One region of the Streptomyces sp. NPDC002676 genome, then DNA from elsewhere that is predicted to be linked to it. Evidence: riboswitches for the same ligand, from Rfam matches in the RefSeq annotation. Region 1 holds a riboswitch; each other region holds the start of a gene.
The links. A riboswitch is a leader RNA that binds a small molecule or an ion and turns the genes downstream of it on or off. The one in region 1 is predicted to bind cobalamin.
Positions count from the first base shown of each region.

Region 2: another riboswitch for cobalamin. It lies ahead of ACWD3E_RS25295 (ribonucleoside-diphosphate reductase subunit alpha); the one in region 1 lies ahead of ACWD3E_RS18370 (CbtB domain-containing protein).
Region 3: another riboswitch for cobalamin. It lies ahead of ACWD3E_RS06660 (cobalamin biosynthesis protein); the one in region 1 lies ahead of ACWD3E_RS18370 (CbtB domain-containing protein).

Region 1 covers NZ_JBSFVT010000005.1:549,023-551,276, forward strand. The annotation lists gene ACWD3E_RS18365 (CbtA family protein) at 1-534, opposite strand, end outside; gene ACWD3E_RS18370 (CbtB domain-containing protein) at 557-778, opposite strand; cobalamin riboswitch at 815-936, opposite strand; gene ACWD3E_RS18375 (hypothetical protein) at 1,030-1,752, opposite strand; partial or broken gene ACWD3E_RS18380 (RHS repeat-associated core domain-containing protein) at 1,754-2,254, opposite strand, start outside.
Region 2 covers NZ_JBSFVT010000009.1:205,801-208,054, reverse strand. The annotation lists gene mctP (monocarboxylate uptake permease MctP) at 1-453, shown strand, start outside; gene ACWD3E_RS25300 (GNAT family N-acetyltransferase) at 526-1,032, shown strand; cobalamin riboswitch at 1,096-1,232, shown strand; gene ACWD3E_RS25295 (ribonucleoside-diphosphate reductase subunit alpha) at 1,358-2,254, shown strand, end outside.
Region 3 covers NZ_JBSFVT010000001.1:1,413,656-1,415,909, forward strand. The annotation lists gene ACWD3E_RS06660 (cobalamin biosynthesis protein) at 1-753, opposite strand, end outside; cobalamin riboswitch at 857-998, opposite strand; gene ACWD3E_RS06665 (hypothetical protein) at 1,137-1,364, opposite strand; gene ACWD3E_RS06670 (anion permease) at 1,397-2,254, opposite strand, start outside.

The DNA.
Region 1 (2,254 bases):
GATGTAGCCGGCCACCGCCGCGACGGTGGCGTACCAGTTGCCCAGCGAGGGCGCGAGCCGCTTGCCGACGATCACGGCGGCGATCGCGAGGAGCACGCTGAGCAGCATCATCAGGAAGTACAGGGTGGTCCGCTTGCCGATCGTGTCCGGGTCACCGACCGACGGCGGGCTGGCGGGGTACTTCAGGAACGGCACGACGTACACCGCGAGCAGCGCGCAGCCGGACAGCAGCAGCGCGGTCGCCCGCGGGGAGAAGCGGCCGACCCGGCCGAGCGCGAAGCAGAAGGCGAGCGCGGCGATGCCGCCGAAGGACACCCCGTAGACCAGGACACCGGTGGCGAGGCCGGCGGTGGACTGCAGGGAGCGGGAGACGACTTCCATCTCGTGCCCGTGGGAGTGGGCGTCTTCGTAGCTGATCGCGCTGTCGATGTTCGGCTCGCCGAGGAAGTAGGCGATGACGAGGGCGAGCCCGCCGGCCGCAAGGCCGGCGAGCATGCCCCGCACGAGGAGACTTCTTACTGTTGCGGAGTTCATGTGAGTGCGGTGACCCTCGGCCTCAGTGGCAGGGGAAACCGAGCAGGTGGCGGGCGTCGTGCACCCACTCGTGAACGTCCGTGCCGTTGAACACGGACGAGGCGCCCTGTTCGGCACCGACGAAGTACAACAGGACGAGCATCAGGATGCCGAAGAAGACCGCCCAGGGAGCGATGGCCTTCAGCGGCAGCGTGGCGGGTACGGCGGGGGTGGTGGCGGTCGGCTGGGCGACGGTCTGCGCCATGGCAGAACCTCCTCTGGGAGTTCGCGTCCCATCTCGGTGGTGCACAGGACGACAGCCACGGGTCTGACTCACGAGACGCCAGGGGCTCCTCGCTCACAGTGGCGCGACCGTGCCGGATTCCCACCGGCTTCCGTCGTACCGTCGTCGATTCGGACAGACCGTACCGCGAGTCGCGTGCATGGCCAAGACCGCACCGGCGGACGTGATCTTCTTCTCTCGCCAGGATCCGGCCGCGCTCAAGTGAGACGGAGTCAGAAGCGGCCCGCCGCGAAGACGACGGCGGCTCCGAGCACGCCCATACCCGCACCGGTGGCCAGCGCGGCCAGCCACGCACGCCACCAGCGCGGGGCCGCGGTCACGGAATCCGGATCCCTGGGCTCGGACCCGGATTCGGCCCACAGGTAGGCCAGAAAACCCGCGCCGGTGACGATCCCGGCCAGGGCCCAGGCGGGGCCGTCGGCCAAGCGGTGGCGGCGAGCCGTGAGCATCCGGGCCAGGACGACCGCCCCCGTGAGGATCGCCAGGTACCTGAGCCATGTCCACGGCGTGAGCAGGACGTAGGCGACGGGCACCAGCAGGGCCAGGCCCCCGGCGCCGTACGTGGCGTCGAAGTCGCGGAACCGGATCCGCTCCGCGGATGTGCCCGCCGCCCGGGTCACGGTCGCCCTGAAGTCACGGGCGGCCTCGTCGGTGCCCGCGACGAAGCCGGCCGGCCGGTAGACGTAGCTGTGCTCGTCGAGCGGGCCCGTGCTCCAGCGCACCGTGACGTCCGTGCCCTCGGCGTCCATCTGCACCGAGTGCGTCCGGCCGGCCTTGATGTCCGCCACCAGCTCGCGCGTCGACCCGGAGGCCGGTACGACGCGCAGCAGCGTGGTGGCGAACGACAGCACGAGCACCAGGAGCAGCGCCCAGCGGACCGGACGCCAGACCCTGTCGGTCCGGGCGTCCGACAGTCCGCTGATGCGCTGCGTCATCTCAGTGCACCTCCATGGTCCAGTAGTAGGTCTGGTACACACTGGCACCGCCGTAGCCCTGCTTGATGTCCGGCATCCCGAAGTGGATCAGTGAAGCGGTCCCCGTGTCGTTGAAGGCCGCGAACGCCACCGTGAAGCTGCGACTGCTGCGGTTCTCGTTGACCACCTGATAGACCACGTCGTAGCCGCCGGTGAAGGCGTCGGGAGTCTCCGTACCGTGGTGGCCATTGGTCGCCATACCGAGCATGTCCTTCGGGAAGTTTGCCAGCTTCTCCCCCAGGTTCTTGCCGTCGACGTAGTCGTCCTGTCCGCCGAGGGCGTTGATGTCCGCACTGTAGTCGTCGGCCTCCAGCTTCTCCTTCAGTCGCCGCATGATGCCCATGTTGTGCTTGTCCACGGCCAGTTGCTGGGTGAGCGGGCTACCCGCGTCGAACGGAACGTTCGCGCCCTTGCCACCGGCCCAGAGCTTGAGCAGATCCTGCCAGCTCAACTGCGGGGAGTT
Region 2 (2,254 bases), on a different contig from region 1:
GTGTCGCTGCTGGTGAAGGTGGGAGCGCTGGTCTTCGTCCTCACCATGGACAAGACGGTGGCCATCAACTTCCAGCTGCTGGGCGGCATCTGGATCCTGCAGACCTTCCCGGCACTCGTCGGCGGCCTGTTCACGCGCTGGTTCCACCGCTGGGCGCTGCTCGCCGGCTGGGCAGCCGGCATGGTGTACGGCACGGTCGCCATGTACGGGATCGCCTCGCCGACGCAGCAGCACTTCGGCGGCACGACGAAGGAGATCCCGGGCATCGGCGAGATCGGCTACATCGGCCTGACGGCGTTCGTGCTCAACGTGGCGGTCACGGTCGCCCTCACCCTCGTCCTGAAGGCCGTCAAGGCCCCCGAGGGCCTGGACGAGACGCGGCCGGAGGACTACACGGCGGACGCGGGCGATGTGGGGGGACAGGCGGAACTGGCTCCCACCGCAACCCCCTAGGACTCCCACACTCACAGCGGGCCGCCGAAAACCATGCACCACGGCGGCCCGCTGTCGTACACACTCACGCAGATGGACATTTTGATCCGCCCCGCCGACCCTTCCGAATACGAAGCCCTGGGAGAGATCACAGCCCAGGCCTATCTCCAGGACGGCCTCCTGGACTTCGGGGAGAGCGACAGGTACCTCGGCGAACTACGGGACGTGGCGAAGCGCGCAGCCGCCGCCGACGTACTCGTAGCCGTCCAGAACGGCACCCTCCTCGGCGGCGTCACCTTCGTGCCCTCCGGCGGTCCGATGGCCGACATCGCCCGCCCCGGCGAGGCCGAGATCCGGATGCTGGCCGTCGCCCACGCGGCCCGCGGCCGGGGCGCCGGCGAGGCCCTCGTACGCGCCTGCGTACAGCGCGCACGGGCCACCGAGGGCTGCACGGCGGTCGTCCTGTCGACCCAGCGCACCATGCACAGCGCCCACCGCATCTACGAACGCCTGCGCTTCGTCCGCGTGCCGGAACGGGACTGGAACCCCGTCCCGGAACTCGACGACATCACGCTCCTCACCTACGAGTTGACGCTCTGAAGCCGCCACGCCACGCATGAGACACAACATGTGGGGGTGTCACGACGGCCCGGCACTAGATGTATGCTCGTCCTCGCTGTCGCCGCAGGGGAATCCGGTGCGAATCCGGAACTGTCCCGCAACGGTGTACTTGTGCGTGGCCGCCTGAAGCGGAACGCACTCGCGTCAGTCCGAGGACCTGTCGGCAGCGTGCGCCCGGCCGTCCGGTCCGGGTGTCTTCAGACGTCCGGGCCTCGCGGAGTGGGCTGGTGGACGCGACGCCGTGCGCGCTCGTGCCGCCCCCTGCCCTCCGCCAGGCCCCGTGCCGAGCGAGGGAGAGCCCCACGTGACCATCGCGCCAGCCGAACCGGCTTCAGCCACCCAGGCGATCGCGGCCCCGGCGGAGACCGACGGTCCCGGTACCGCGCTGCTGCGGACCCTGACCGAGCTGACCGCCGACCTCCCCGACGCCGACCCCGGCCGGGTCGCCGCCGCCGCGCTGCGCGGCCGGTCCGCGAACGCCGACGAGGCGGAGTTGCGCGAGCTGGCCACGGAGGCCGCCGCCGGTCTCATCTCCGAGGACCCCGCCTACTCCCGGCTGGCCGCCCGGCTGCTGACGATCTCCATCCGCGCCGAGGCCGCCTCGCAGGGCGTGGCGACGTTCACCGAGTCCGTCGCCGTCGGGCACCGGGAGGGCCTCGTCGCCGACCGCACCGCCGAGTTCGTGCGGCTGCACGCCGAGCGGCTCGACGGACTCGTCGACGCGCACGCCGACGACCGCTTCGGCTACTTCGGCCTGCGCACCCTGCACAGCCGCTACCTGCTCCGGCACCCGATCACCCGCAAGGTCATCGAGACGCCCCAGCACTTCATGCTCCGGGTCGCCGCCGGGCTCGCCGAGGACGACACCCTCCGCTCCGTCGACGAAGTCGCCGCGCTCTACGGGCTCATGAGCCGGCTCGACTACCTGCCCTCCTCCCCCACGCTCTTCAACTCCGGCACGCGGCACCCGCAGATGTCGTCCTGCTACCTCCTCGACTCCCCGCTGGACGAGCTGGACTCCATCTACGACCGCTACCACCAGGTGGCCCGGCTCTCGAAGCACGCCGGCGGCATCGGGCTGTCGTACTCCCGGATCCGCAGCCGCGGTTCGCTCATCCGTGGCACCAACGGGCACTCCAACGGCATCGTCCCGTTCCTGAAGACCCTGGACGCCTCGGTGGCCGCCGTGAACCAGGGCGGC
Region 3 (2,254 bases), on a different contig from region 1:
GGCCTCCACGGGCCCGGCGTTGGGGCTCGGGTGACGGCCCGCGTCCGCCCGCCACGCCCGGACGGCGCCGCGCGGGTCGGGTCCGGCTACCGCGGTGAGTACGGCGGTCAGGCGGGCGCCCGGCCAGCCGGCGAGGTCGTCGAGGCGGGCGGAGGCCCAGCCGTAGCGGCGGAAGCGGGGGGACTTGTGACCGACCATCGCGTCGAGGGTGTTGACGGCCCGGAACCCGAGCAGCCCCGGCACCCCGCCGACCGCGCCCCACACCAGGGCGCCCACGACCGCGTCGGAGGTGTTCTCGGCGACCGACTCGACCACCGCCCGCGCGATCCCGTCGGCGTCGAGGGCCTGCGGATCCCGGCCGCACAGATGCGGCAGCCGCGCCCGCGCCGCCTCGACGTCCCCGGCCTCCAGGGCGCGCCCGATGGCGCCGGCCTCGCGGGCCAGCGAAGTGCCTCCGACCACGGCCCAGGTGGCGGCGGCGGTCAGTGCGACGGTGGCGGCGGGGGAGCGGCGTACGGCGCGCTCGGCCGCGGCGCCGAGCGCGACGGCGCCGCCCGCGCAGACGGCGGTGTGCAGCGCGCCCCAGCCGCGGTGGTCGTGCCACAGCGCGCGTTCCACGGCCATGGCCGCCCGTCCGAACGCGGCGACCGGATGCCCGCGGCGCGGATCACCGAGGAGCAGGTCACCGAGGAGCCCGGCGGCGGCGCCGTAGGCGTAGGAGCGGCCGTACGCGCGAGAGCGATCGGCACCCATCGGTTCAGCCGGTCACGGAAGCGACGGCGGTTGCGGCGGTGGTCCTCGATCTGCGGCCGAGCATGGCGATATGTGTCCTCACTCAGGGTGTCCACGCCCTGGTTCGACGAGATCCGGCGGTGAGAGTTCCTGGCTCCCGGGGTGTTCTTCCCCGGTGACAGTGGCGGGACCGCGCCGGATTCGCACCGGCTTCCTCTCTTGCCGCCGTACATGGCCTGGGCAGTCCACCACGCGCCCGGAACGGCCGTCAACTTGCCGTTGACCTGCGCGGGGAGAGTGTGCTGAGGCCCACATGGACGGCGTGCGGGCATGCGTAAGGCTCCTCTCCGGAGCGAGCCGGTGAGGAGCCTTATGGGGCCTTATGGGTCCTTGCGGACGACCGGTCAGGCCTTGTGCATGATCAGGTAGATGCCGTACGTCACCGCCGCCGCGCAGGCCGCGAAGCAGACGTAGGCGCCGGTCACGGCGAGGGCGGCGGAGTTGCCCTGCGCCGCGGCCTTCTCCCTGCGGGACAGGCCGTTGACGCCGAGGGTGAACAGGGCCACCAGGCCGACGGTGAACGCGAGGCTGACGCCGAAGACGGAGCCGAGAGCCGCCCAGTCGATCTTCATGATGCTTCCTTAGTAACCGGGATTGCTCGGGGTCAGACGGTGGCCGACAGGTCCTCGGCGACCGTGCCCGCCGGGGGCGGGGTCACGGCGGCGATGGCGGTGGTCACCACGCCGGCCGGCTCTGCGCTGTCGGTGTCGTTGACGTTGCTGTGGTCCACGACCTCGCGGCGGGAGAACTTCCAGATCGCGGCGCTCGCGGCGACCAGGAAGACCCCGACGACGGCGGTGCCCCAGTCACCGAGGTCGGTGACGGACTCGGCGCCCGCGCCGACCAGCGCGGCGGCCGGGAGGGTGAGCACCCAGGCGATGGCCATCCGGGTCGCGGTGGACCAGCGGACCACACCGCCCTTGCGGCCCAGGCCCGCGCCCATCACCGAGCCGGAGACGACGTGGGTGGTGGAGAGGGAGAAGCCGAGGTGGGAGGAGGCCAGGATGGCGGTGGCGGCGCTGGTCTGCGCGGCGAAGCCCTGCTTCGGCTCCAGGTCGGTCAGGCCCTTGCCCATGGTGCGGATGATGCGCCAGCCGCCGATGTAGGTGCCGAGCGCGATGGCCAGGCCCGCGGAGAGGATCACCCAGGTGGGAGGGTTCGAGCCGGGGGCGATGGAGCCGCCCGCGATCAGCGCGAGCGTGATGATGCCCATCGTCTTCTGCGCGTCGTTGGTGCCGTGCGCGAGAGAGACCAGTCCGGCGGAGGCGATCTGGCCGGCGCGGTAGCCCTTGCGGGTGGCCTCGGCGTCGGCGTTGCGGCCGATACCGTAGGAGAAGCGGGTGGCGAGCATCGCGGCGACGCCGGCCACGATCGGGGCGGCGACCGCCGGGAGCAGGACCTTGGTGACCAGGACGTCACCGTGGACGGCGCCGAAGCCGGCGGAGGCGACGGTGGCGCCGAT